DNA from 4 places in the Rhizobium sp. FG96 genome. Region 2 is predicted to be linked to each of the others. Evidence: predicted binding sites of a transcription regulator. Region 2 holds the regulator's gene; each other region holds the start of a gene.
The links. The regulator PhoB, encoded in region 2, activates phosphate uptake and scavenging genes when phosphate is short. The targets are predictions, from matches to a motif close to TGTCATNNANCTGTCAT.
Positions count from the first base shown of each region.

Region 1: a site for PhoB is predicted at 2,205-2,221, ahead of ACODR6_RS10310 (alkaline phosphatase). Genes of this name have one in related genera too.
Region 3: a site for PhoB is predicted at 2,785-2,801, ahead of ugpB (sn-glycerol-3-phosphate ABC transporter substrate-binding protein UgpB). Genes of this name have one in related genera too.
Region 4: a site for PhoB is predicted at 3,606-3,622, ahead of ACODR6_RS16350 (DUF1045 domain-containing protein). Genes of this name have one in related genera too.

Region 1 is NZ_JBMDIL010000004.1:378,216-385,347, reverse strand. Features, by position in the region: gene ACODR6_RS10325 (lytic murein transglycosylase) at 1-644, opposite strand, end outside; gene ACODR6_RS10320 (aspartate-semialdehyde dehydrogenase) at 833-1,867, opposite strand; partial or broken gene ACODR6_RS10315 (hypothetical protein) at 1,979-2,168, opposite strand; gene ACODR6_RS10310 (alkaline phosphatase) at 2,280-4,028, shown strand; gene ACODR6_RS10305 (hypothetical protein) at 4,102-4,575, shown strand; gene ACODR6_RS10300 (ABC transporter ATP-binding protein) at 4,575-5,264, shown strand; gene ACODR6_RS10295 (FtsX-like permease family protein) at 5,261-6,496, shown strand; gene ACODR6_RS10290 (MFS transporter) at 6,678-7,132, shown strand, end outside.
Region 2 is NZ_JBMDIL010000006.1:385,687-392,818, forward strand. Features, by position in the region: gene pstC (phosphate ABC transporter permease subunit PstC) at 1-274, shown strand, start outside; gene pstA (phosphate ABC transporter permease PstA) at 271-1,593, shown strand; gene pstB (phosphate ABC transporter ATP-binding protein PstB) at 1,608-2,423, shown strand; gene phoU (phosphate signaling complex protein PhoU) at 2,468-3,181, shown strand; gene phoB (phosphate regulon transcriptional regulator PhoB) at 3,215-3,898, shown strand; gene ACODR6_RS14990 (GcrA family cell cycle regulator) at 3,983-4,516, opposite strand; gene ACODR6_RS14995 (aspartate aminotransferase family protein) at 4,943-6,142, shown strand; gene argF (ornithine carbamoyltransferase) at 6,182-7,099, shown strand.
Region 3 is NZ_JBMDIL010000006.1:198,437-205,568, forward strand. Features, by position in the region: gene pmtA (phospholipid N-methyltransferase PmtA) at 1-4, opposite strand, end outside; gene dnaN (DNA polymerase III subunit beta) at 119-1,237, opposite strand; gene ACODR6_RS14045 (hypothetical protein) at 1,332-1,493, shown strand; gene rsmI (16S rRNA (cytidine(1402)-2'-O)-methyltransferase) at 1,483-2,394, shown strand; gene ACODR6_RS14055 (YraN family protein) at 2,394-2,762, shown strand; gene ugpB (sn-glycerol-3-phosphate ABC transporter substrate-binding protein UgpB) at 2,877-4,202, shown strand; gene ugpA (sn-glycerol-3-phosphate ABC transporter permease UgpA) at 4,266-5,150, shown strand; gene ugpE (sn-glycerol-3-phosphate ABC transporter permease UgpE) at 5,161-6,009, shown strand; gene ACODR6_RS14075 (sn-glycerol-3-phosphate import ATP-binding protein UgpC) at 6,012-7,115, shown strand.
Region 4 is NZ_JBMDIL010000007.1:249,548-256,679, reverse strand. Features, by position in the region: gene ACODR6_RS16365 (response regulator) at 1-1,695, shown strand, start outside; gene mnmC2 (tRNA (5-methylaminomethyl-2-thiouridine)(34)-methyltransferase MnmC2) at 1,690-2,409, opposite strand; gene ACODR6_RS16355 (NAD(P)/FAD-dependent oxidoreductase) at 2,408-3,583, shown strand; gene ACODR6_RS16350 (DUF1045 domain-containing protein) at 3,699-4,406, shown strand; gene ACODR6_RS16345 (AraC family transcriptional regulator) at 4,454-5,311, shown strand; gene ACODR6_RS16340 (AzlC family ABC transporter permease) at 5,418-6,083, shown strand; gene ACODR6_RS16335 (AzlD family protein) at 6,080-6,385, shown strand; gene puuE (allantoinase PuuE) at 6,497-7,132, shown strand, end outside.

The DNA.
Region 1 (7,132 bases), on a different contig from region 2:
ACCATGTCGACGCGGCCATCGCCATCGCCATCGGCGCCGAAGCGGACGACATTGCGCGGCAGGAACTGCGTCTGGCCGATTTCGCCGTGCGCCGCGCCACGCGCCTGCGGGCTCAGATAGCCTTCGGAGACGAGCTGAAGGGCAGCGTAGAGCTGGTCGGTGAAATAGTCGGAGCGGCGGCAGTCATAGGCCAGCGTCGAGACCGCAGACATGGTGTGCTGCGTGCCCATATAGCTGCCGAAGCCGGTTTCCATGCCCCAGATTGCGATCAGCGGGCCGGCGGGGACGCCGTAACGGCGCTCGATCGAGGTGAAGAGCGCCTGGTTGGAGCGCTTCATGCCCTTGCCGCGGGAGATGATTGCTGCGCCGCCGCGCTTCTGCATGAAGGCGTCGAAGGAGAGCTTGAAGCTCTTCTGGCCGCGGTCGGCGGCAATTGTCGGGCGATTGTAGGCGACGTTGGCGAAGGCGCGGTTGAGAACCGACTGGCTGACGCCCTGCGCTGCAGCTTCCTGCTTGAACTGCTGCACCCAGGCATCGAAGCCGGCGCCGTTGTTGCCGCATTGCGCAGCATTGGCCGCTGCCGGAACTACATGGAAAGCGCCCACCGCCGCGATGGCCGCCACCAAGAACTTTGTCATGCGCATGAGAAACCCCGATCTCGATCTGCAGTCGCTGGAATGCCGGGCAGAATGCCAGCCGGGGGTGATTTTGTCACGATCACCTTTTAGCGAGATTGGCGGTCTGCGGCGCGATAGCCGTCTGTCTGTTAAGGAAAGCCCCGCAAGTCTGACGACATGCGGGGCTGATAGCAAGCTATGGTTAATATTCGGTATCAGGCGGCCTGCTTGCGCGGCTTGACGAGGCCGCGGTTGACCAGGAGTTCGGCGATCTGAATGGCGTTCAGAGCCGCGCCCTTGCGCAGGTTGTCGGAAACGACCCACATGTTGAGACCGTTCTCGACAGTCGCATCTTCGCGGATGCGCGAGATGTAGGTCGCGTCTTCGCCGGCGGATTCGTAAGGCGTGATGTAGCCGCCGTTTTCATGCTTGTCGATGACCTGGCAGCCTGGGGCGTCGCGCAGGATATCGCGGGCCTGGTCGGCAGTAATCTCGTTTTCGAACTCGATGTTGACCGATTCCGAATGACCGATGAAGACGGGGACGCGAACCGCGGTGCAGGTCACCTTGATCTTCGGGTCGAGCATCTTCTTGGTCTCGGCCAGAACCTTCCACTCTTCCTTCGTGTAGCCGTCTTCCATGAACACGTCGATGTGCGGGATGACGTTGAAGGCGATGCGCTTGGTGAACTTCTTGTTCTCGATCGGATCGGCAACGAAGACGGCACGCGTCTGGTTGAAGAGCTCGTCCATGCCGTCCTTGCCGGCGCCGGAAACCGACTGGTAGGTCGAGACGACCACGCGCTTGATCTTGGCAGCGTCATGCAGCGGCTTCAGGGCCACGACGAGCTGGGCGGTCGAGCAATTCGGGTTGGCAATGATGTTCTTCTTGGTGAAGAGCGAGATGGCGTCGGGGTTCACTTCCGGCACGATCAGCGGCACTTCGGCGTCGTAGCGCCAGGCCGAGGAGTTGTCGATGACGACGCAGCCCTGCTGGCCAATCTTCGGCGACCACTTCTTCGAGACGTCGCCGCCGGCGGACATCAGGCAGATGTCGGTGTCGGAGAAATCGTAGTTTTCGAGGTTGGAAACCTTGAGCGTGCGGTCGCCGTAGGAAACTTCCGTGCCCTGGGAGCGGGCGGAAGCGAGCGCCACGACTTCATCGGCGGGGAAGCCGCGTTCGGAAAGAATGTTGAGCATTTCCCGGCCGACGTTTCCGGTTGCTCCCGCGATTGCTACTTTGAAACCCATTTTAAGCTCTCTTTCTCTTCTCTCCTCTTGTCCGGTGAGGGGGGAAGGCGCGAAATCCTCGCGACTTCCTGTCCCCAGCCGGGCCGGGGAGAGAGCGGCAGGCCAGAGACGTCAGACGGTTTTCGTCGTCGTTTTGGCCTTGGTTTTGGAAGAAACCGGAACGGCAATATCCATCCCGGCACTCAGTGCCCGGTCATTGCATGCAGCAATGGCGTGTTCGCGGCGAACCATGGATAATTCCTTTTCCGCCGTTGCTCTTAAAAGGTTTTCCACAGGAGTCAAGGTTTTTGCGCTGGCCCAACGGCCTCCCGGCGGCTGCGGCAGATTGTCATAGCGATGTCATCGACATGTCATCCCCGGCGGCTATCCCCGGCCCGTTGTTTATTGACTGCAACGAAAACGGGGGTTTTCCATGCGTATGATTTTTGCCGCTCTGGCGGCCACAACGATTCTTGCCGGTGCCGCACAGGCGGCCACCGTCTATCCGCTTGACCGTGCGACGATTCTCGCCGGCTCGCCGTTCGATTTCAAGGTCGAGCTCGGCAAGCAGGTCAAGGCTGAAGACATCAAGATCACGGTCAATGGTCAGGACTACAAGACGGTTCTCGGGGGCGAGGCCAAGTTTGTAGAGCTGGAAAAGGGTAAGGAAGACAAGGCACTCGGTTCCGCCATCATCCTGCGCGGCCTGACGATCGCTGTGCCCGGCGAGTACAAGGTCGAGGTTTCGGCCGGTGACGAGAAGAAGTCGGTCACCTGGAACGTCTACGGCACCGGCACCGCGCCGAAGGCCAAGAACGTCATCTTCCTGATCGGCGATGGTCTTTCCGTTGCGCATCGCACTGCTGCCCGCATCATGTCCAAGGGCATGACCGAAGGTAAGGCCAATGGCCGCCTGAACATGGACGATCTCGACCGTATGGCCTTCATCGGCACCTCGGCGACGGATTCGATCACGACGGACAGCGCCAACACGATGTCGGCCTACATGAGCGGCCATAAGGGCGCCATCAACTCGCTCGGCGTCTACGCCGACCGTACGCCCGATACGCTCGACGATCCGCGCGTCGAAACGCTCGGCGAAGCGCTGCGCCGCCAGACCGCCAAGTCGATCGGCATCGTCACCACTTCGGAGCTCCAGGACGCCACGCCGGCTGCCGTCGTCTCCCATACCCGCCGCCGCGACGATAAGGCCGAAATCACCGGCATGCTGTTCGACGTCAAGCCGGATGTCGTTCTCGGTGGTGGCTCGGCCTACTTCCTGCCGCAGGCAACCGCGGGCTCGAAGCGCAAGGACGACAAAGACTATGTCAAGATGTTCCAGGACGCCGGCTACAAGCTTGCGACCGACAAGACGGAACTTTCGGCAGCTGCCGGCGCCAACGACGGCAAGATCCTCGGCCTGTTCCACACCGGCAATATGGATACGACGCTGGACCGTGAATTCCTGAAGAAGGGCACTGTCGGCAAGTTCCCGGCACAGCCGGGTCTCGTCGAGATGACCAAGGTCGCTCTCGATACGCTGTCGAAGAACCAGGAAGGTTTCTTTCTGGTCGTCGAAGCTGCGAATATCGACAAGATGACTCATCCGCTCGACAACGAGCGCGCTGTCGTCGACACGATCGAGTTCGACAAGGCAATCGGCGTTGCCAAGGAATTTGCTGCCAGCAACCCGGATACGATGATCGTCGTCACCGGCGACCATACGCACGGCATCACCATCGTCGGCACGGTCGACGACACCGTTGAAGGCACCGACATGCGCGAGAAGGTCGCTGGTCGCGGCTTTACCAACTATGTCGACGCAAACAACGACGGCTATCCTGACAATATCGACGTTTCCAAGCGTCTCGCGATGTTCGTATCGAACTATCCGGATCATTACGAAACCTTCCGTCCGAAGCTCGACAATCCCTATACGCCGGCTGTTCAGAACGAGAAGAAGGACTTCGTCGCCAACGAAGCTTACAAGGACGTTCCCGGTGCCGTCTTCGTTCAGGGCAACCTGCCGAAGAGCCAGGCTTCCGGCGCTCACACCGTCGACGACGTGGTGCTGCAGGCGGCCGGTCCCGGCGCCGAAGGCTTCAAGGGCTATATGGAACAGAGCGACGTCTATCGTGTGCTGGCCGATGCCTTCGCGCTCGGCGCGAAGCAGACCAACTGATCCATCGCGGGGGACACCGTCCCCCTCTCTTTGCCAATCACGTTCCCGGCTGTCACGGCCGGGAACCCATTTGATGGAGATCGGCATGAAAAAGCCTTTGGCCCCGCTTCTCAACCGGCGCGCATTCATGGCCGCCGCCGGACTGCTGCCCTTTGCGGCGTCAATGTCGCACGCGGCGGATACAGCGCTCAGCTTCGACGAGCTCTACGGCAAATTCGGTGTGCTCGGCCTGGAATTCTCGAACAAGGTCAAAACACTGGCAGGCCAGGAGATTTCGATGCACGGCTTCATGGCGCCGCCGCTGAAGGCTGAGGCTGCGTTCTTCGTGCTGACCGAAATTCCGATGTCGCTCTGCCCGTTCTGCTCATCCGACGCGGACTGGCCCGACAATATCGTCGTCGTCTATCTCGACGAGAAGCAAACATTTGTGCAGCCGAGCCAGACGATCGAAGTCCGCGGCACCCTGGAATACGGTTCCTGGAAAGATCCGGAAACCGGGTTTGTGAGCCTCCTGCGCCTGCGGCAGGCCGAGTATTCGATCGCCTGATGCTGGCTCTCGAGATCAACGATCTGTCCGTGGTCTTTCCGGGCTTGAGCGCGCCTGCGCTTGAGATCGGGCGGTTGTCTCTTGCGGCCGGAAGCCGGGTAGCGATTACCGGTGCTTCGGGCTCCGGCAAGAGCACCTTCGTCAATATCGTCACCGGCCTTGAGCGCGCCGGAAGCGGATCCGTCCGCTGGAATGGCGAGGATATCTGCCGCCTCTCCGAGAGCCGCCGCGACCGTTTCAGGGCCGCGAATATCGGTTTGATCATGCAGGACTTTCATCTCTTTCCCGGGATTTCGGCGGTCGAGAATGTTCTCCTGCCAGCGCGGCTTTCGGGTGTCGCCGATTCTTCACTGATCGCCCGCGCTCACGAATTGCTGGCGCGCACCGGCCTGTCGCGACCCGGTCAGAAAATTGAGACGATGTCGCGCGGCGAGATGCAGCGTGTGGCGATCGCGCGCGCCCTGCTGCGCAAGCCCGGTGTCATCGTGGCCGACGAGCCGACGGCGAGCCTCGATGCCGAAACCGGGCACATTATCGGCGATCTGCTGCTCGATCTTGCGATCGCCGAAGGCGGCACGCTGATCGTCATCTCGCATGATACGCGCCTTTCGGACCGGATGGATCGCCGCATCCTGCTGCGCTCCGGACGGATCGCCGACGACACCCTGATGGACGAGGCTGCGGCATGATCCGTTTCATTCTGGCCGACCTCCGGCGCCTGTGGGCCGGTTCGCTCGTCGTCGTGCTGCTCGTGGCGCTGGCAACGGCGCTCGGCGTCAGCGTCATCCTGCAGGAGCGCGCGCTACGTCTCGGCAGTGCTCGTGCTGCTGACAAGTTCGATCTCGTCATCGGCGCCGGCGGCAGCGAAACGCAGCTGGTGCTGTCCTCCATTTTCCTCCAGTCGTCACCCCTGCCGCTGATGCCGGGTGAGGTGCTTGCCAAGCTTGCGGCAGACCCGCGCGTCGCCTGGCTTTCGCCCGTCGGTTTTGGTGATTCCTTCTCCGGCTATCCGGTCGTCGGCACGAGCACCGCGCTTCCTGCGGATCTCTCGGGCGGGTTCAGCGAAGGCAAAGGTTTTGCTGCCGAAACCCAGGCGGTGGTCGGCGCGGTTGTCACGCTGCCGCTCGGGGCCGAGATCAAGCCGATGCACGGCACTAGCGAAACCGGTGGCCATACGCATACGGAAATCGTCTATCGCGTTACCGGGCGGATGAAACCGACAGGAACGGCCTGGGATCGCGCCATTTTCGTTCCGATCCAGGCTGTGTGGTATATCCATGGGCTGGAGGCGCATGGCGAAGCGAAGCATGACGAGGCTGGTCATGAGGGACATGATCATGAGCCGGAGTCCGGCCACGAGCTCGATGTTGACTGGTCTGCGGAGACACCCGCCGTTCCCGCAATCCTGGTCAAGCCGAAGACGATCGCGGATGCCTACAAGCTGCGGCAGGATTACCGTAATGGCAGCACCGTCGCCGTCTTCCCGGGCGAAGTCCTGACGAACCTTTATGCGACGCTCGGCGATGCGAAGCGTGTTCTCGTTGCCGTCGCTTCCGGCGCCCAGGGACTGGTTGCGGCGTCGCTTATTCTGGTGACGGTCATCCATATCGGCCAGCGGCGGCGCCAGATCGGGGCTCTCCGGGCCTTCGGCGCGCCGCGGCATGCCATCTTCGGGATCGTCTGGGGCGAGTTCTTCGCGCTGATCGCGATCGGCATCGCCGGTGGGTTTGGCTTGGGTTATGGCGCCGCGCTGATGCTGTCAGGGCTTTTCAGTGCAAGCAGCGGTATCACGGTGCCGGTCGGCTTTGCGCGCCAGGATGTGTTTCTTGCGCTTTTGTTGCTCGGCTTCGGAGCGCTGCTTGCGGCTCTACCCGCCGTTCTTGCTTACCGGCAGTCTCCAGCGCAGGCCTTGCGCGCCTGAGGCGTTCGCGGGCTGCGACAATCTGTGCAAACGCATTAGACTAAAGTCATAATCCCAAAGCCGCTCTCTTTATCCGAATCCTTTTCTGCCACACTCTTCACAGGCGAGCCGCGTCCAGGGGCATACTTTGAGGAGAGTTTGGGACGCGCCTTGCTGCTCATCACTCTGTGGAGGACAGACAATGGCAAATGTCGCAAGCGCCGAAGGCGCGAAGGCCGGTCCGATGACCGGCGAGGAGAAGAAGGTCATCTTCGCCTCGTCGCTCGGCACCGTTTTCGAATGGTACGATTTCTATCTTTACGGTTCGCTCGCCACCTATATCGGCGCGACCTATTTCACCCAATATCCGGAAGCGACGCGTAACATCTTCACGCTTCTCGCCTTTGCGGCGGGCTTCCTTGTCCGTCCGTTCGGTGCGCTGGTGTTCGGCCGTCTCGGCGATCTCGTCGGCCGCAAGTACACGTTCCTGGTCACGATCCTGATCATGGGTTTTTCGACCTTCCTCGTCGGCATCCTTCCGGGTGCGGCGACAATCGGCATTGCGGCTCCGATCATCCTGATCGTGCTGCGCCTGCTGCAGGGTCTGGCGCTTGGCGGTGAATATGGCGGCGCGGCGACCTATGTTGCCGAACATGC
Region 2 (7,132 bases):
CGGCGCACTGCTGATGACCGCCTCGCGCGCCATCGGCGAAACCATGATCGTCGTGCTTGCGGCCGGTGTTGCCGCCCGCATGCAGATCAATCCTTTCGAGCCGATGACCACCGTGACGGTCAAGATCGTCAACCAGCTGACGGGTGACCTTGAGTTCACCTCGCCGCAGACGCTCGTCGCCTTCGCGCTCGGCATCACGCTCTTCTTGATCACGCTTTGCCTCAATATCTACGCGCTCTACATCGTGCGCAAATACCGGGAGCAGTACGAATGACGAATATCGCTTCTCCGGTTTCCGGCACTCTCGTATCCAAGGCGCCTGCGCGCCGCGACATCGGCATCAAGCGCCGCTATGCCGCCGAACGCCGCTTCCAGGCTTACGGCATGGCCGCTATCGCTTTCGGCTTGATCTTCCTGGTCATCCTGCTGTCGACGGTCATCCGTCAGGGCTACACGGCCTTCCAGCAGACCGCGATCTCGCTGCCGATCGAGTTCACTGAAAAGACGATCGATCCGGGCAACAAGCGCGCGACCGATCCGTCCGTCCTGATCGCCGCCAATTACGGCGCCCTGCTGCGTGACGCCATCGTCAAGCAGCTCAACATCAACGCATCGAGCCGTCCCGACGTGCGTGATGCATCGGCGATGCTCTCCAAGGGCGCTCCGATCCAGCTGCGCGACATGGTCGTCGCCGACCCGTCGATCATCGGCAAGACGATCAACGTTACGGTTCTCGCCGACGCCAATGTCGACAGCGCCAACAAGGGCCAGATCGATCTGAGCGTCGATGAGAAGAACCGCAAGGTCAACGACAAGCAGGTTGGCTGGATGAACGAACTGAAGTCGAGCGGCGCTCTCTTCAAGCAGTTCAACACGGGCCTCTTCGTCAACGGCAATTCCAGCCGTCCTGAAGCCGCCGGCCTCGGCGTTGCCCTCATCGGCTCGCTCTATCTGATGGCGATCGTTCTTGTGCTGTCGCTGCCGATCGGTGTCGCCGCCTCGATCTATCTCGAGGAATTCGCGCCGAAGAACCGGCTGACGGATCTCATCGAGGTCAACATCAACAACCTGGCTGCGGTTCCCTCGATCGTCTACGGTCTGCTCGGTCTCTCAGTGTTCATCAACTTCATGGGCATGCCGCGCTCGGCCTCGCTGGTCGGCGGTCTGGTGCTCACGCTGATGACGCTGCCGACGATCATCATCGCGACGCGTGCGGCTCTTCGCGCCGTCCCGCCGTCGATCCGCGCGGCCGCTCTCGGTCTCGGCGCCTCGAAGATGCAGATGGTGTTCCACCATGTGCTGCCGCTCGCCATGCCGGGCATCCTGACCGGCACCATCATCGGCCTGGCGCACGCGCTCGGCGAAACCGCGCCGCTCTTGCTGATCGGCATGGTCGCCTTCGTCGCCAATGCACCGGCCACGCCTCTCGACCCGTCCACCGCCCTCCCAGTCCAGGTCTACATGTGGGCCAACGAAGCCGAACGCGCCTTCGTGGAACGTACGTCGGGTGCCATTATCGTCCTCCTCCTGTTCCTGATCGTCATGAACCTCGGAGCCATCCTCTTGCGCCGTCGCTTTGAGCGCCGCTGGTAAACGGAGTAGAAACAATGAACATGTTGACCGAAGCAGCAGTTGAAAAGGCTCTGGACCAGAAAATGAACAGCATTCCCTACAAGATGATCGGCCAGGACGTTTCCGTCTATTACGGCGAAAAGCGCGCCCTCTTCGACGTCAAGCTGAACATCCGCGAAAACACCGTCACGGCGCTCATCGGCCCGTCCGGCTGCGGCAAGTCCACCTTCCTGCGCAGCCTGAACCGCATGAACGACACGATCGACAATTGCCGCGTCACCGGTAAGATCACGCTCGATGGCGACGATATCTACGATCCGGATATCGACGTCGTCGAACTGCGCGCCCGCGTCGGCATGGTGTTCCAGAAGCCGAACCCGTTCCCGAAGTCGATCTATGAGAACGTCGCTTACGGCCCGCGCATCCATGGTCTCGCTAAGACCAAGGCCGACATGGACCAGATCGTCGAGACCAGCCTGCAGCGCGCCGGCCTCTGGAACGAGGTCAAGGACCGCGTTCATGAATCCGGCACCGGCCTCTCCGGCGGTCAGCAGCAGCGCCTCTGCATCGCCCGCGCCGTTGCAGTCTCGCCTGAAGTCATCCTGATGGACGAGCCGTGCTCGGCACTCGATCCGATCGCCACGGCAAAGGTCGAGGAACTGATCCACGAGCTGCGCGAAGCCTACACGATCGTCATCGTCACGCACTCCATGCAGCAGGCCGCCCGCGTTTCGCAGCGCACGGCCATGTTCCACCTCGGCAACCTCGTCGAGGAGAACGACACCGACAAGATGTTCACCAATCCGGACGATCCGCGCACCCAGGATTACATCATGGGCCGCTTCGGCTGATCTTTGGCGTCACGACCCCCGATAGACACTCAAGGACTTTCCCCATGGCATCGACACATATTTTTTCTGCGTATGACGAAGACCTGAAGTTCCTCTCGCGCCGCATTTCCGAAATGGGCGGCCTGGCCGAGCAGATGGTTTCCGACGCTGTCCGCGCCCTCGTCAACGGCGACGCGGCGCTGGCGCAGAAGGTCATCTCCGACGACGTGATCCTCGATCACGCCGAGCGCGAGATCAACGACAAGGCGATCGTCACCATCGCCCGCCGCCAGCCGATGGCGTCGGACCTGCGCGAGATCATGGGTTCGATCCGCATTGCCGCAGACCTCGAGCGCGTCGGCGACCTCGGCAAGAACACCGCAAAGCGCGTCATCGCCGTGCAGAGCACCGGCGTTCCGCGCAAGCTCGCCCGTGGCCTGGAGCATCTCTCCGAGCTCGCGCTCGTCCAGCTGAAGGAGGTGCTCGACGTCTACACGACGCGCGCTGCCGACAAGGCGAAGTCGATCCGCGAGCGCGACGAGGAAATCGACGCGATGTACACGTCGCTGTTCCGCGAGCTCCTGACCTACATGATGGAAGATCCGCGCAACATCACCAGCTGCACGCACCTGCTCTTCTGCGCCAAGAACATCGAGCGCATCGGCGACCACGCCACCAACATTGCTGAAACCATCTACTACATGGCGACCGGCGCTCAGCCGGAAGGCGAGCGTCCGAAGGACGACACCGCCAACACCGTCGGCGCGGTAACGGAATAATCATCCGGACCGGGCCTCAGGAGACAGAATAGAATGATCCCGAGAGTTGCAGTCGTTGAAGACGAAGAAGCACTGAGCGTGCTTCTTCGCTACAATCTCGAAGCCGAAGGTTTCGAAGTCGATACCATCCTGCGCGGCGACGAGGCGGAAATCCGCCTTCAGGAGCGCACGCCGGACCTTCTTATCCTCGATTGGATGCTGCCTGGCGTATCAGGCATCGAGCTCTGCCGCCGGCTGCGCATGCGCCCGGAGACCGAGCGTCTGCCGATCATCATGCTGACGGCGCGCGGCGAGGAAAGCGAGCGCGTTCGCGGCCTGTCGACCGGCGCGGACGACTATGTCGTGAAGCCGTTCTCGACGCCCGAGCTCGTTGCCCGCGTCAAGGCGATGCTGCGCCGCGCCAAGCCGGAAGTTCTCTCGACCGTGCTGAAGTGCGGCGATATCGAACTCGACCGCGAAACGCACCGCGTTCACCGCAAGACCCGCGAAGTCCGTCTCGGACCGACCGAGTTCCGCCTCCTGGAGTTCCTTATGTCGTCGCCGGGCCGCGTCTTCTCGCGCTCGCAACTGCTCGACGGCGTCTGGGGTCACGACATCTATGTCGACGAGCGTACCGTCGACGTCCATGTCGGTCGCCTGCGCAAGGCGCTCAACTTCTCGAACATGCAGGATGTCATCCGCACCGTCCGCGGTGCCGGTTATTCCATGGAAGCCTGAGTGATCAAGGAGGCTACGGCCTCCTGACATGCAGATACAAAAAAACGGGCCGAAAGGCCCGTTTTTCGTTTGTCTTTACCCGGCTCAGTTTGCCCGGGCTGCGGCCCTGCGGCGATCATTGACCGGCTGGTAAGCCAGGCGCTGGTGATAGGTGCAGTAGGGCGAAGAATCCGGGCTTTCGCAGCCGCAGAAATGGAAATCGTCCTTCAGCGGATCGCCGACCGGCCACTTGCAGGTGCGCTCGGTCAGTTCCGTCAGGCCGAGACGGCGGGAGATCGGCACGACAACGTTGGAAGCCGGACGATATTCCATCTCCTCCATGACGTCGATTTCGATCTCTTCCTTCAGCATCGTTGCGCCCTGCGGGCGGGCAACGGTGCGGGTCGTCATGCGCGATGCGTAGTTCGGAGCGCGCGGTGCCGAAGTCGTGCGCTTCGGAGCCCGTGCCGCCGTCGCATTGCCGCCGGCCTTGGCACGGCCCGGCAGTGCCAGACGGTGAACCTTGCCGATAACGGCATTCCGGCTTACGCCTCCAAGTTGCGCCGCGATCTGGCTCGCGCTCAACCCTTCGGACCACAGTTTCTTGAGTTTCTCGACCCGCTCGTCTGTCCAGTTCATGCCCTGTGTCTCCGCCGTTTAAGCGTTGTGAAGGCAGAATCCTTCACCGTTTGCCCCGGATGAATCCGACACAAGAAACGCTTGACTAATTTTGGTGACTAGTTCCGCCGCATGCAGTCTAGTAATTGAGTTTTAACCTAGTGTGAGGCTGACTCCGTGACAAGAGTCGCGGGAATCCGGATGAATCGAATTTCAAGTTTTCCCCAACTTGCTTCCCCACAGAGTCATTTCTGCAACATTAGCTGTTGATGAAACGCGACATCGCTTGAGCGTCACCCAGAAGCCACGAAAGCCGTAGTTTTGTTGACATTGCAGTGCGAAAAGTAAATAGTGCACAGCGCCGCCGAGAGGCGGCATTTTTAATTTTTCGGACCTGGTTTTTTAGCCGGAGTCCGGTTGCCCATAACGCTGACAGGAGACCGCGCCATGGCTGAAGCCGCGCCGCTATATGATACCTATTCTCGTGCCCCTCTGCGGTTCGAGCGAGGTGAGGGCGTCTGGCTGATTACCGAGACCGGCGAGCGATATCTGGATTTTGGCGCGGGCGTTGCCGTGACCGCTGTCGGCCACAGCCATCCGCATGTTGTCGATGCCCTGAAGGCGCAGGCCGAGAAGGTCTGGCACCTCTCCAACATCTACGAGATCCCAGGCCAGGAAAAGCTCGCGACGAGGCTGACGGAAGCGACTTTCGCCGACAAGGTGTTCTTCACCAACTCGGGTGCGGAAGCCCTGGAATGCGCGATCAAGACCGCGCGCCGCTACCAGTATTCGAAGGGCCATCCGGAGCGCTTCCATATCATCACCTTCGAAGGCGCCTTCCATGGCCGTACGCTGGCGACGATCGCCGCCGGCGGCCAGGAGAAGTATCTCGAAGGCTTCGGTCCGAAGACCCCCGGTTTCGACCAGGTGCCTTTCGGCGATGTCGAAGCCGTCCGCGCGGCGATCACCGACGCAACGGCAGGCATTCTGATCGAGCCCGTACAGGGTGAGGGTGGTATCCGCCCGGCGACCGTCGAGTTCATGAAGGCGCTGCGCCAGCTCTGCGATGAGCATGGCCTGCTGCTGATCCTCGACGAAGTGCAGACCGGCGTTGGCCGTACCGGCAAGTTCTTCGCTTATGAATGGTCCGGCGTTAGCCCCGACATCATGGCTGTTGCCAAGGGCATCGGCGGCGGTTTCCCGCTCGGCGCCTGCCTTGCGACGGCTGAGGCGGCCTCCGGCATGAAGGCCGGCACGCACGGCTCGACCTATGGCGGCAATCCGCTTGCCATGGCCGTTGGCAGTGCCGTTCTCGATATCGTGCTCGCCGATGGCTTCCTGCAGCACGTCCGCGACGTGTCGCTGGTCTTCCGCCAGGGCCTGGCGTCGCTGAAGGATCGCTATCCTGACGTGATCGAGGATATCCGCGGCGAAGGCCTGCTGCTCGGCATCAAGGCCGCCGTTCCCTCGAGCGAACTCCTGGCTGCGATCCGCGGCGCGCATCTGCTGGGTGTCCCGGCGGGCGATAACGTCATCCGTCTCCTGCCGCCTCTGGTGGTGACTGCGGAAGAAGCCCGCGAAGGCCTCGTACGCATCGAGCAGGCCGCTGAGAGCATTCGCGCAGCCAAGGCCAAGAAGACGGCTTGAACGGATAGATGCCTTACGAGGCAAACAGGTAAGGACGACATGGCTTCCCCCAAACACTTCCTCGATCTCTCGGCGGTCAGCTCCGCCGATCTGCGCGTCATCATGAATGATGCGATCTCGCGCAAGCAGGCTTTCAAGGCAGGCGCCGGCGACAAGCCGCTCGCCGGCAAGATGCTGGCGATGATCTTCGAAAAGCCGTCCACACGTACCCGCGTCTCCTTCGATGTCGGCATGCGCCAGCTCGGCGGCGAGACACTGTTCCTCTCGGGCACCGAAATGCAGCTCGGCCGCGCCGAGACGATCGGCGACACCGCGAAGGTCCTGTCGCGCTATGTCGATGCGATCATGATCCGCACCACCGAGCACCACCGCATGCTCGAGCTTGCCGAGCATGCTACCGTGCCGGTCATCAACGCGCTGACCGACGATACGCATCCGTGCCAGATCATGGCCGATATCATGACCTTCGAAGAGCATCGCGGCCCGATCAAGGGCAAGACGATCGCCTGGACGGGTGACGGCAACAATGTGCTGCATTCGCTGGTCGAAGGCGCTGCCCGTTTCGGCTATCGCATGAACATGGCCGTACCCCTTGGTTCCGAGCCGAAGGATCACTATCTGAACTGGGCCCGCAATGAGGGCGCCGAAATCCTGCTCAGCCATGATGCCGACCGTGCGGTCGAAGGCGCCGATTGCGTGGTAACCGATACCTGGGTCTCCATGAATCAGGAACATCGGGCTCGCGGTCACAACGTCTTCCAGCCCTATCAGGTCAATCAGGCTTTGATGGCAAAGGCCGGCAAGGATGCATTGTTCATGCATTGCCTGCCCGCCCATCGTGGTGAGGAAGTCACGGACGAAGTGATCGATGGCCCGCAATCCGTGGTCTTCGATGAAGCGGAAAACCGTCTTCATGCGCAGAAGTCGATTCTTGCATGGTGCCTGGGCGCGATCTGAACCATACTGGACGCCACATCCGGCCTGACGGCC
Region 3 (7,132 bases), 190 kb from region 2:
CCATGCCATCCTCCTCGTCAAGCAACAAACCGCTGGCTATCTAATTGCAATCATCCAGCAGTAAAACAAGACCAAACGTCGCAATCTGAAAACTTTGCCCGCCAAATGCGACGCGCGTTTACACGCGCATCGGCATCAGAACGTAGAGTGCATCATCGCCGGCCGTGTCGCGAATGAGCGTCGGCGAACCGGCATCGGCCAGCAGAAACACGGCCTGATCGCCGGAAAGCTGCGCAGTGATGTCGAGCAGATATTTGGCGTTGAAGCCGATTTCCATCGCGTCCGTGTCGTATCCGACTGCGACTTCTTCCGTCGCGCTGCCGGAGTCCGGGTTGTTGACGGTGAGCAGCAGCTGTCCTTCGGAAAGCGCCAGCTTCACGGCACGGCCGCGCTCGGAAGAAATGGTCGAGACGCGGTCGACAGCCTGCGCGAACGTCGTGCAATCGACGCGCATTTCCTTGTCGTTGCCGGTCGGGATGACGCGCTGATAATCGGGGAACGTGCCGTCGATCAGCTTCGAGGTCATGACGATCGAGCCGATGCTGAGGCGAATCTTGGCGTCGGAAACTTCGACGGTGACCATCGCCTCGGGATTGTCGACCAGCTTCTGCAACTCGCCAACGGTCTTGCGCGGAATGATGATGCCCGGCATTCCCTCGGAGCCCGACGGCGCCTTGACGTCGGCGCGGGCGAGACGGTGACCGTCGGTCGCAACGGCGCGCAGCTTCAGGTCGCCTTCGCTCTCGATCGTGTGGAAGAAGATGCCGTTCAGGTAATAGCGGGTCTCTTCGGTCGAGATCGCAAACTGGGTGCGATCGATCAGCATCTTGAGATCCGTTGCCTTCAGCTTGAAGGAATGCGTGAAGGTGCCGGCGGTCAGATCCGGGAAGTCGGATTGCGGCAGGCACTGCAGCGAGAATTTCGAGCGGCCGGACTGCACGGTCATCGAGCCGCCATCCGTCGATGTCGCAAGCAGAACTTCCGAGCCGTCGGGCAGCTTGCGGACGATGTCGTAAAGAAGATGGGCGGGAACGGTGGTCGCGCCGGCCTGTTCGACATTGGCGGGCGTCGCTTCCGTGACTTCGAGATCGAGGTCGGTCGCCTTCATGTCGAGGTTCTGGCCGTCGGCACGCAGCAGGATGTTGGACAGGATCGGGATCGTGTTCCGGCGTTCGACGACGCGGTGAACGTGGTTCAGCGACTTCAGGAGATTGGAACGCTCAATAGTAATACGCATGGGATGCTACCGCTTTCGACCGTGACTGTCCGGGCGCGCAGGCGCGCCAGAAAATGCCTTTCCGGCTCCATGGCCGGAGGAGTGGACGGGCAAAATGGCAGAACTTTGCCGGGCATTGCAAGGGGTGCAAGGCTTTGCGCGGCTGCAAAGGTGGTTTTACACGATGATGCTCACAGAAATCCGAACCCTTGCCGCGAACGAAGCCTGCGCGCATAAAGGGCCGACGCCAGAGAGGGCCTTTGAAATTGAGCAATGAAGAGACGGCGGGCGAGGGCGGCAAGCATCGCACCTACCGCCTGCATAATGTCAGCATACCCGCGCGCCCGCTCGAGGCCGCGCTCTATCTGGTCGCGACGCCGATCGGCAATCTCGGCGATATCACGCTTCGCGCGCTCGAAACGCTTGCCGGTGCCGATGTGCTCGCCTGCGAGGATACGCGCGTCACTCGCGTGCTGCTCGATCGCTACGGCATTCAGAACCGCCCTTTCGCCTATCACGAACATAATGCCGACGAGGCCGGGCCGCGCCTGCTGCAGGCGCTGGAGGCCGGAAAGTCCGTGGCGCTCGTTTCCGATGCCGGAACGCCGCTGGTTTCCGATCCCGGTTACCGGCTGGCGCAGACGGCGATCGACAGTGGATACCGCGTCATCCCGATACCCGGCGCCTCGGCACCGCTCGCAGCACTCGTCGGTTCAGGTCTTCCGAATGACGCCTTCCTCTTTGCCGGGTTTCTTCCTGCCAAGGACAAGGCGCGGCGTGACCGGCTCGGCGAGCTCGCGACGACCCCCGCTACGCTACTCTTCTTTGAATCGCCCCACCGCATCGGCGCGACGCTTTCGGCGGCCGCCGACGTGCTCGGCGGCGATCGCATGGCTTCCGTCTGCCGCGAGCTGACGAAGACCTACGAGGAGTTTCGCCGCGGCACGCTTGCCGATCTCGCCGCCTATTATACCGAGAACGATAATGTGAAAGGCGAAATCGTCCTCGTCGTTGCGCCGCCGGAGGAAAAACCGGCTGACGCTGCTGATGTCGACGCGATCCTTGCCGATCTCTCCGGCACCATGCCAACGGCAAAAGCGGCGGCCGAGGCGGCGCGGCTCACCGGTCTGCCGCGCAAGGAACTCTATCAGCGCCTCCTCGACATGAAGGGCGCCTGATGACCGATAGCGGCACGAGCGTCAGAAGACAGAAGGCGCTCCGCCGCGGACATTTTTCCGAATATGTGGCGGCGCTCTATCTGCTGATGAAGGGCTACCGCATCGCCGCTTTCCGTTATCGCACCAAGCTTGGCGAGATCGATATCATTGCCCGAAAGGGCGATCTTGCCGTTTTCGTAGAGGTCAAGGCACGGCGTGACGAGCGGGTCGCGGTCGATGCAGTTTCTTATGCGGCTCAGAAACGCATTCGCGATGCGAGCGATCTCTGGCTCGCCCGTCAGGTGAACAACCACCTGCTGTCGCAGCGCTACGATATCGTTGCAGTGCTTCCGGGCCGGCTGCCCCGGCATTTCCCCAATGCCTTTTAGCGGTCTTGCATAGGCGTGCATTTGTAATTTTTCTGTCATACAAATGTAAAGGAGACGTCACGGAAGGCCTCTATTGGCTTCCTCACCCCAATAACTGGTGGAGAGGGCTTATCCATGTTCAAGACGTTTTCTCTGGCCGCCGCTGCGGTCGTATTGTCTTCGTCGGCATCCTTTGCCGCAACCGAAATCACCTGGTGGCACGCCATGGGCGGCGAGCTCGGCCAGAAGCTCGAGCAGATCGTTCAGAAGTTCAACGACAGCCAGACCGAATACCACGTTACCCCGGTCTTCAAGGGCACCTATCCGGAAACCCTGACGGCCGCTATCGCTGCTTTCCGTGCAGGTCAGCAGCCGGCTATCGTTCAGGTCTTCGAAGTCGGCACCGGCACGATGATGGCCGCCAAGGGCGCCGTTTATCCGGTCTACAAGCTGATGGCCGATGAAGGCGAGCCGTGGGATCCGTCGAAGTTCATCGCTCCCGTCGTCGGCTACTATTCCGACCCGGAAGGCAACATCCTCTCCTTCCCGTTCAACTCCTCGACGCCGATCCTCTACTACAACAAGGACGTCTTCAAGAAGGCTGGCCTTGATCCGGAAGTCGCTCCGAAGACCTATGCCGAACTGGCAGAATTCTCGAAGAAGATCGTCGATTCCGGCGCTGCCAAGTGCGGCTTCACCATCACCTACGCTGCAACCTGGCTCGGCCTCGAGAACTTCTCGGCCATCCACGACCTGCCCTACGGCACGCTGCAGAACGGCTTCGGCGGCACCAAGGCTGAGCTCAGCTTCAACGGCCCGAACCAGGCTCGTCTCTGGACCGACCTGAAGAAGTGGCAGGATGCCGGTTACTTCCAGTACGGCGGCCCGGGCGGCGGCCCCGATGCAGCTCCGAAGTTCTACTCGCAGGAATGCGCCATCTACATGGGCTCCTCGGGCTCGCGCGCTGGCGTCATCAACAACGCCAAGGCCTTCCAGGTCGGCTTCTCGACGCTGCCCTACTACGACGACGTCACCAAGGATCCGAAGAACTCGATCATCGGCGGCGCGACGCTCTGGACGCTGAACGGCCAGAAACCGGAAGTCTACAAGGGCGTTGCCAAGTTCTACACCTACCTCAGCCAGCCGGAAGTTCAGGCTGATTGGCACCAGTTCTCTGGCTACCTGCCGATCACCACTGCTGCTTACGACCTCGGCAAGTCGCAGGGTTACTACGAAAAGAACCCGGGCTCCGACGTTGGCCTGAAGCAGATCCTGCGCGGCACGCCGTCCGACAACTCCAAGGGCGTTCGTTTCGGCAACCTGACGCAGATCCGTGACGTCATCGACCAGCAGTTCGAAACCGTGCTGTCTGGCAAGCAGACCGCCCAGCAGGCGCTCGACGAAGCCGTCAAGGAAGGCAACGCCATCCTGCGCGAATTCGAAGAAGCAAACTCGAACTAAGCTTTCGAGGCTGAAGCCAAGCCCTCCCCGCTCCGGGGAGGGCCTTTCCATATCGGGCGAGCCATGCAGACAAAGCGCACAATCTTCTCGAACCGCGTCCTGCCATATTTCCTTCTGGCGCCGCAGCTCGCAGTCACGTTGGTCTTCTTCATCTGGCCGGCTTTCCAGGCCTTTCGCCAGTCATTCCTGCGCGAAGATCCATTCGGCATGAAGACGACCTTCGTCTGGTTCGCCAACTACACGAAGCTCTTCGGCAGCAGCGATTACATGAACGCGCTGTGGGTGACGCTGACCTTCTCGGTCTCCGTCACGGTTCTGTCGATGGGCGTGTCGCTGCTCTTCGCCGTCTGCGTCAATCGCGTGCTGAAGAGCGGACGCATCTATACGACGCTGCTCGTTTGGCCTTATGCGGTGGCGCCTGCGGCCGCCGGTCTCCTCTGGTGGTTCATGTTCAACCCCAGCATCGGCATTCTGCCCTATATCCTTCGCCAGTTCGGCTATGACTGGAACCATCGCCTCGATGGCAATGACGCAATGATCCTCATCGTCATCGCCTCGGCATGGAAGCAGATTTCCTACAATTTCCTCTTCTTCGTCGCCGGCCTGCAGTCTGTCCCACAGTCGGTGATCGAGGCCGCGTCGATCGATGGCGCCGGTCCGTTCAAGCGTTTCTGGACGGTGGTCTTCCCGCTGATTTCGCCGACGACCTTCTTCCTGGCCGTCATCAACGTCACCTATGCGCTGTTCGACACCTTCCCGATCATCGACTCCACGACCTCAGGCGGCCCGTCGCAGTCAACGAACACGCTTGTTTACAAGGTCTATGCCGATGGCTTCGTCGGCCTGAACCTTGGTCCTTCGGCCGCGCAGTCCGTCGTGCTGATGTTGATCGTCGTCGTCCTCACCGTCGTCCAGTTCCGCTGGATCGAGAAAAAAGTACAGTATTGAGGCCCGAGCGATGATCGAGAACCGCCCCTTTCTGAACGTCCTCACGCACTTCATCCTGATCGTCGGCGTCGTCACGGTGGTCTTCCCCGTCTACCTCGCCTTCATCGCAGCCACCCATGGTCCGACCGACTTCATGAGCGGCCTCACGCCGTTGCTTCCGGGCGATCAGCTGGTTGCCAATTTCGACCAGCTGCTGAGCGCCGGCAATTCGGTGGCCGGTGCGCCGCCTTTCGTGCTGATGCTGGCAAACAGCCTGCTGATGGCGGTACTGATCGCCGTCGGCAAGATCGCCATCTCGATCATCTCCGCCTTTGCGATCGTCTACTTCCGCTTCCCGCTGCGCATGGTCGCTTTCTGGATCATCTTCCTGACGCTGATGCTGCCGGTCGAAGTCCGCATCCTGCCGACCTACAAGGTTGTCGCCGATCTCGGCATGCTGAATTCCTATCCGGGCCTCGTCATCCCGCTGATCGCCTCGGCGACGGCAACCTTCCTGTTCCGCCAGTTTTTCCTGACGATCCCGGAAGAGTTGATGGAAGCGGCCCGCGTCGATGGCGCAGGAGCCATGAAATTCTTCAGGGATATCCTGCTGCCGCTGTCGCGCACCAATATCGCGGCGCTGTTCATCATCCTCTTCATCTATGGCTGGAACCAGTATCTCTGGCCGATGCTGATCACCACCGATCCCGGCTATTACACCGCGGTCATGGGCATCAAGCGCCTGGCCTCGGTACTGGACGGCGACACCCAATGGAACCTCGTCATGGCGGGCGTCATTCTCGCCGCCCTGCCGCCGGTCCTCATCATCATCGTCATGCAGCGCCTTTTCGTCAAAGGCCTGGTCGAAACGGAGAAGTGACAATGGCCTCTATCGATGTAGAAGGCGTCGGCAAGATCTATCAGGGCGGCGTCAAGGCCGTCTCGGATGTCGGCATCAACATCCGCGATGGCGAGTTCATCGTCCTCGTCGGCCCGTCCGGCTGTGGCAAGTCCACGCTGCTGCGCATGATCGCCGGTCTCGAGAGCATCTCCGAAGGACAGGTGAAGATCGGCAGCCGCGTCGTCAACAATGTCGAGCCGGCTGACCGCGATATCGCCATGGTGTTCCAGAATTACGCGCTCTATCCGCATATGTCGGTGCGCCAGAATCTCGAATACGGCCTGAAGAACCGCGGGACGCCGCGGGCGGAGATCGATGCCCGCGTCGCCGAAGCCGCCCGCATGCTGCAGATCGAGCAGTATCTCGAGCGCAAGCCGAAGGCTCTTTCCGGCGGACAGCGCCAGCGCGTTGCCATGGGCCGCGCCATCGTCCGCAAGCCCGCCGTCTTCCTCTTCGATGAACCGCTGTCGAACCTCGATGCGAAGCTGCGCGTCTCCATGCGCGGCGAGATCAAGCGCCTGCAGCGCCGTCTCGGCACGACGTCGATCTACGTCACCCACGACCAGCTGGAAGCAATGACGCTGGCGGATCGCCTCGTCGTTCTGAACGGTGGCCATATCGAGCAGATCGGCGCGCCGCTCGAAGTCTATCACACGCCCGCCTCGACCTTTGTCGCGAGCTTCATCGGCTCGCCCGCCATGAACCTGCTGAAGGGTGAGCTGCACGGCGACAAGCTGGCGATCGGCCCGAGCCTGATCGATCTCGCAGGCAATGCCCCGACATCCGGCCCCGTCACCATCGGCATGCGCGCCGAGGATCTGCGCCTTGCCAAGCCGGATGAATACGCCATGCCGCTCACCGTCGAATATGTCGAAGAGCTCGGTTCGCAGCGTCTCGTCCACGGCCTGCTCGGCGACCAGCAGCTGACCGCGGTCGTCTCTCCGGAAACGCCGATGACCGCTGAAATGCGCTTCGTCATCCCGCCGGAAAAGCTGCATTTCTTTGCCGCAGATACCGGCAAGCGGATCGGCAATGGTGTTGCGCAGTCGGCGAATGTGGCTGTTGCCGCTGAAGCCGTGCAATAGGCATCGACAGGATCTGT
Region 4 (7,132 bases), on a different contig from region 2:
GTCACCGAAATGAAGCAACGCGAGGGCGAGCTGGAACGGCTGCTGTCGCGCGCCGAGGCTGCCGACCGCGCTAAGTCCGAATTCCTCGCCAATATGAGCCACGAGATCCGCACGCCGATGAACGGCGTTCTCGGCATGGCCGAACTGATGGCGAAGACGGATCTCGATGCGCGCCAGAAGACCTTCATCGACATCATCGTCAAATCCGGCAATGCGCTGCTGACGATCATCAACGACATCCTTGATTTCTCGAAGATCGATGCCGGGCAGATGAAGCTGCGCAGGGCGGCCTTCGATATGGTCGAGGCGGTCGAGGATGTGGCGACGCTGCTCTCTTCGCCGGCGGCCGAGAAGGACCTGGAGCTGCTCGTTCGCGCCGATCCGAACCTGCCCGCAGCCGTGATCGGCGATGCCGGGCGCTTCCGGCAGATCGTCACCAATCTCGTCGGCAACGCCGTCAAATTCACAGAAAAGGGCCATGTCTTCGTCGATATCGGCTTCCGCCAGGGATCGGACGGCGAGATCATGGTGGAACTCAGGATCGAGGATACCGGTATCGGCATCCCGACCGACAAGCTGCAATCGGTGTTCGACAAGTTCTCGCAGGTCGATTCCTCCTCGACGCGGCGTCACGAAGGAACGGGCCTTGGACTGGCGATCACCGCCGGTCTCGTCGATCTCTTCGGCGGCTATATCCATGCGGAGAGTGAACCGGGGCGCGGAACCGTCTTCACCGTCAACCTGCCGTTCGCGGTGGCGGCGGCCAAGCTCGATCCGAAGCCGCTGCCGGTCAATGTGCGCGGCGCGCGCATCCTCGTCATCGACGACAACGACGTGAACCGCAGCATTCTCAGCGAACAGCTGACGCTCTGGGGTTTCGACGGCGTGGCGGCGGAAAGCGGCGCGACCGGGATCGCCATTCTCGAAGCGGCACATCAGGTGGGCGTCGAGGTCGATGCGCTGGTGCTCGACTATCACATGCCGCAGATGAACGGCGCCGAAGTGGCGCGCAAGCTGCGCGCCGACCGGCGTTTCGAAAACCTGCCGATCATCTTCCTGACCTCGATGGACATATCGGGTTCGGAAAAGGAATTCGCGGCGCTGAACGGCCAGGCGCATCTGATGAAGCCGGCGCGCGCCAATCTGCTGCGCGGCACGATCGTCGAGGTTGTCAGGGCCAAGCGCGTCAAGCAGGCGTCGGAAGCCGAGCTTGCCCGGCTGCAGGCCGAGCTCGCCGCCAAGCCGCCGGAGCCGGAAGAGCCGGAAATCGAAGCGCCGCGCCGCAAGGCCGATTTCATCGACGTGCTGGTGGCCGAGGATAACGAGGTCAACCAGATCGTCTTCACGCAGATCCTGCAGGGCACGGGCCTGAGCTTCCTCGTCGTCAATAACGGCCAGGAAGCGGTCAATGCCTGGGAGGCGCATTCGCCGCGCATCATCATGATGGATGTGTCGATGCCGGTGATGAACGGTCATGATGCGACACGGGCGATCCGCTCGCGCGAACGCGGGCAGGGGCATCGCGTGCCGATTATCGGCGTCACGGCGCATGCGCTGGAAAGCGACCGCGAGCTCTGCCTCGATGCCGGCATGGACGACTACATGTCGAAGCCGATCAGCCCCGAGCTGCTGGAAGAGAAGATCCAGCTGTGGCTCGGCAAGAGCGAGCCATTGCCGGGCCGCTCCGGCCTATAGGGCCTTCGGGCCGCAGAGCATTTCGCGCTTTCCAGCAAAGCCCTTTCGCCGCTCGACGGCAAAGCCTGCCGCAACGAGATTACGCCGGACGAAGCCGGCCGCGGCATAGGTGGCGAAGCTGCCGCCGGGAACGGTCTTGTCGCAGACAAGACGCATCAGCTCTTCCGACCACATGTCGCCGTTGCGCGACGGGGCGAAGCCATCGAGATACCAGGCGTCAAAGCGCGGTTCGGCGGCCCTGACGCCATCGAGTGCCGCACCGCAGACGACGCTGAGGCGGGTCTGCGGATCGAGAGCGAGACTAACGATGCCTTGCGGGCTATCGGGCCAGGCGGCGGTCAGCCCGTCGCGCTCGGCGTCGATCTCCGGCCAGTGCGACAGCGCGCGGGCAATCTCGTCGCGCTGCATCGGATAGAGCTCGAAGGAGATGAAATGCAGGTGCTGGCCATCCCTGCGGTGCAGCTTCCACTGGCGCCAGGTCTCGGCAAAGTTCAGGCCGGTGCCGAAGCCGAGCTCGCCGATCTGGAAATTGTCCTGTTCCGCCCAACGCTCCGGCAGGCCGTTGCCGGAAAGGAAGACGTGGCCGCACTCGAGGCGGCCGTCGGTCTGGCAATAAAAGTGATCGCCAAAGGCCTGCGAATAGGGCATATCGCCGTCTCGCCATTCGAGCGGCTGGCTGTTGCTGCCAATCTGATCGGGATCGATATCTGTCATGCCACAAGCCGATAGTCCGGCGCTTCTCTCCGGTCAATCCGCCGATCTGCTGATCGCCGGCGGCGGCATCATGGGCCTGTGGGCGGCAGTATATGCCGAGCGGCTGGGCATCGACACGCTGTTGATCGATGCCGGGCGGATCGGCGGGGGCGCCAGCGGCGGCCTGCTGGGCGTGCTGATGCCGCATATGCCGGACAAGTGGAATGCCAAGAAGCAGTTCCAGTTCGACGCGCTGCTCAGCCTCGAAACCGAGATCGCAGCACTGGAATCCGCCACCGGCCTTTCCGCAGGCTACCGCCGCTCCGGCCGGATCATGCCGCTGCCGAAGCCGCATCTGAAGACGATCGCGCTCCGGCATTCGGCCGATGCCGAGGTCAACTGGAACCAGCAGGGACGAGCGTTTCACTGGCATGTTTCCGATCAACCCGCCGTCAGCGGCTGGATCGATCCAGCTGCGGGCGAGAGCGGCTTCGTGCATGACACGCTGGCGGCCCGCGTTGCGCCGCGATCGCTGGTCTCGGCGCTCAAGGCATTTCTCGATCAGGCCCGGCATGTGCGGATTGCCGAGATGGCGGCGCTTGGCTCGCTGGATATGGAGACGGGTGCCGCCGAGATTGATGGTACTGAAGTCAATTTCGGTCACTGCATCATCGCGGCCGGGCACGCATCCTTCCCGATCCTGCAGCACTTCAATCCCGGTCTACCGCAACCGCTCGGGCAACCGGTGAAGGGGCAGGCGGCGCTGCTGAAGGCCGATATCGACCCAGCTCTTCCGGTGATCTTCCGCGACGGGCTCTATATCGTGGCGCATGAAGGCGGCCATGTCGCGATCGGCAGCACCAGCGAGAACAGCTTTGCCGATCCCTATGGCACCGATGACCAGCTGGAACCGTTGATTGCGGCGGCGCGCGAAATGGCGCCGGCGTTGGCGGATGCGCCCGTCGTCGAACGCTGGGCAGGGTTGCGGCCGAAGGCGATCGATCGCGATCCGATGGTGGGGCGCCATCCCGATCATCCCCGGCTCCATGCGCTGACGGGTGGTTTCAAGGTGAGTTTCGGGCTCGCCCACCGGCTGGCGGCACGCGTCACTCGCGAAATTGCCGGTCAGCCCGCAGGGTTTGACCTGCCGGATAGTTTCGCGCTTTCCAGCCATATCACGGCCGCTTCACGCTAAACGTGAATTAGTCCAGAGCTTATTTCGTTATTCTGTCATGCAAATCACCTATCTGCTAGCGCATTGACGGTGCCGGATTCGGCCGTGCACTGCACTCTCAGATGGAGGAAATCGCATGCGTTATGCCATTTGCTTCACGCCTTCGCCGAGCGATCCGCTCAGCCATGTGGCGGCCAATTGGCTTGGCCGTAACGTCTTTTCGGGCGAGATGCTGGAGCCGCCGGCCGTTCGCGGTCTCGGCATTCACGAAATTGCCTTTCACACGGCAGTTCCGCGCCGCTATGGATTTCATGGCGTGTTGAAAGCACCGTTCCACCTTTCCGCGGATGTTTCGGAAGCGCAACTCTTGCGGGAGTTGATGCGTTTCTCCGGCACGATCCAGCCTTTCAGCGTGCCGCGCATCGAAGTGGCCCGGCTCGGCAATTATTACAGCCTGGTGCCGACGCTGCCCTGCGAGAACGTGCGCTATCTGGCATCTTCCATCGTCCAGCATTTCGATCGCTTTCGCGCGCCTCTGTCGGAAGCCGATATCGAGCGCAGCGATCCCGATGGTCTCTCGGCGGCGCAATTCGCCAATCTGCACCGCTGGGGCAACCCTTACGTGATGGACGAGTTCCGTTTCCACATGCCGGTCACGGGTCCGGTCAACTGTGTCGACATGCCCCGCATCGAGCAGGCGCTGCGGTCGATCTTCGAGCCGGTGCTGAACGATCCGATCCAGATCTCCAACATCGCGCTGATGATGGAAGAGGGCATGGGCGGTCCCTTCCGCGTGCATTCGCTGCACCCGATGGGCAAGGTCAGCGCCCGCAAGATCGCCTGATCACTTTTGTTCAAGAAGCCGGCGCGGATTGGTGCTATATCCGCGCGATGCAGAATATCTCGCAGGAACAGGCAACCGATGCCATGCCGCTTGCCGGCGCGGAGACGACGCGCTTCTGGCGCGACCGCCGTTTCGGCGGCATGGAATGCCTGAGCGCGACCTTCCTGACCCACGAATTCGCGCCGCATGCGCATGATACGTTCAGCATCGGCGCCATCGAGAGCGGCAGCCAGATCGCCACGATCCGCGGCACGCGCGAGGCATCCGGCCCCGGCGACCTCTATCTGATCAATCCCGGCGAGACGCATGACGGGGCGCCGACCGAGGGCGGATACCGCTACCGGATGATCTATCCTGACATGGCGCTGTTCCGGGAAGTCCTCGAAGACGTGACCGGCAAGAGCTTTCAGGGCACGCCCGCCTTCGGTAAGCAGATCCTGCACGATCCGACGCTCGCGGCCGCCTTCCAGCAGGCGCATGAAATTCTCGAAATCGGCAGCGGGGCGCTGGAGAGCAGCCAGGCGATGTTCCAGGTGCTCGACGCGATGTTCCGCCAGCATGGCAGCTCGATCATCGTGCCCGTCGATACCAACGAGCGGTCGGCAGTGCGCCGGGCCCGCGACTATCTGATGGAGAACTACGCGACCGATATCGGGCTCGAGGAGCTCGCAGGCGTTGCCGGTCTCAGCCGCGCGCATCTGATCCGCGCCTTCCGCAAAGAATTCCACATCACGCCGCATGCCTTCCTCACCGACATCCGGGTGCGGATCGCGCGGCGCAAGCTGCAGGCGGGCGAGCAGCCGGCCGAGATCGCGCTCGAATGCGGCTTTGCCGACCAGGCGCATTTCACCCGCCACTTCAAGGCGCGCACCGGGATAACGCCCGGCCAGTACCGCGCCCGATAATCACTTTCGTTCAAGACGCCGCTTCGGCGCGGCTCTATGACCTCCGCAGCAAGCGGAGTTTCTGAACGTGAACAAGAATGAATTCTGGGCGGAATTTTCCGGCGGCATGCGGGCGATCGCGCCGCTGATCGCCGCCGTCATCCCGATCGGGCTGGTCTTCGGCGCGGTGGCCGCCACCAAGGGGCTCTCGCCCGTCGAGACCGGGCTGATGAGCGCGCTGGTCTTTGCCGGCGGATCGCAATTCGTGGCGATGGATATCTGGACGCATCCGGCCTCCTGGGCGGGGCTGGGTTTTGCGGCGCTGCTCGTCAATATCCGTCACGTGCTGATGGGTGCCTCGATCGGCACCAAGATGCAGGCCTTTCCGCCGCGCGCCCGCTATCTCTCCGTGCTGTTCCTTGCCGACGAGATCTGGGCGATGGCGGAGTTCCGGGCCGGTGTTGCGCGGCTGACGCCTGCGTGGTTCGCGGGGCTGGCGACACCCTTCTATCTCGCCTGGGTGATCTCGGGACTGGCAGGCGCCACGCTTGGTGCGTTCCTTGGCGATCCCGTGACGCTCGGCCTCGACTTTGCCTTTCCCGCCGTCTTCATCGTGCTGGTCATGGGCTTCTGGAAGGGGCCGGAGACGGGTGCGGTGCTGCTCGCCAGCGGCGCGGCCGCCGTGCTCACCCAGCATTTCATTCCCGGTGTCTGGTATATCGCTGCGGGTGCGCTCGCCGGTCTCGTCACCGCTCTCTTCAGCGGCAAGCGCCGCATCGAGGTAACGCCATGACGCTCGATCTTTCCACACTGCTCGCGATCCTGGCGATGGCGGCGGCGACCATCCTGACGCGCATCAGCGGTCTCATCCTCATTCGCCATGTCTCGCTTGAAGGCAGCAGGCGCAAGGCGATCGAATCCATTCCGCCGGCGGTTCTGATGGCGGTCGTGGCGCCGACCGCCTTCGCGACCGGCATCGCCGAGACCATCGCCTGCGCGGTGACGGCGCTTGCCGCGCTTCGGCTGCCGATGCTGGCGGCGGTGGCATCGGGCGTCGTCTGCGTCGCGATCCTCAGGGCGATCGGCCTCAGCTGAGCGATTTCGTGAGAGACTTTCGCGATTTCCGTGAAAGTCTCTTGCACATTTCCGGCTCGACTTTCGCTCTCCGGGTGCTACCGTTTCGCCTGTCTTCGAGAAGGTGATTTGATGGCATTCGATACATATCCGCGCGATCTCGTCGGCTACGGCCGCAGCACACCCGATCCGAAATGGCCCGGCGGGGCGCATGCCGCCGTGCAGTTCGTCATCAACTACGAAGAGGGCGGCGAAAGCTCGATCCTCGATGGCGACCCGGCCTCGGAGAACCTGCTTTCGGAGATCGTCGGTGCGCAGCCCTGGCCCGGCCAGCGCAATCTCAACATGGAATCGATCTACGAATATGGCTCGCGCGCCGGCTTCTGGCGGCTGTGGCGGATGTTCACCGATCTGAAGATACAGGCGACAGTCTATGGCGTGACGCTCGCCATGGCGCGCAATCCGGAAGCCGTTGCGGCGATGAAGGAGGCCGGCTGGGAAATCGCCAGCCACGGCTATCGCTGGCTAGAATACAAGGATTTCCCCGAGGATCTGGAGCGCAAGCACATTCTCGAAGCCGTGCGCCTGCATACCGAACTGACCGGCGAGCGCCCCTATGGCATGTACCAGGGGAAGCCCTCCGACAACACGCTGCGGCTGGTGCAGGAAGAGGGCGGTTTCCTTTATTCGTCGGACTCTTACGCCGATGATCTGCCCTATTGGGTGAAGGGCGCGGACGGCAAGCCGTTCCTGATCATTCCCTATACG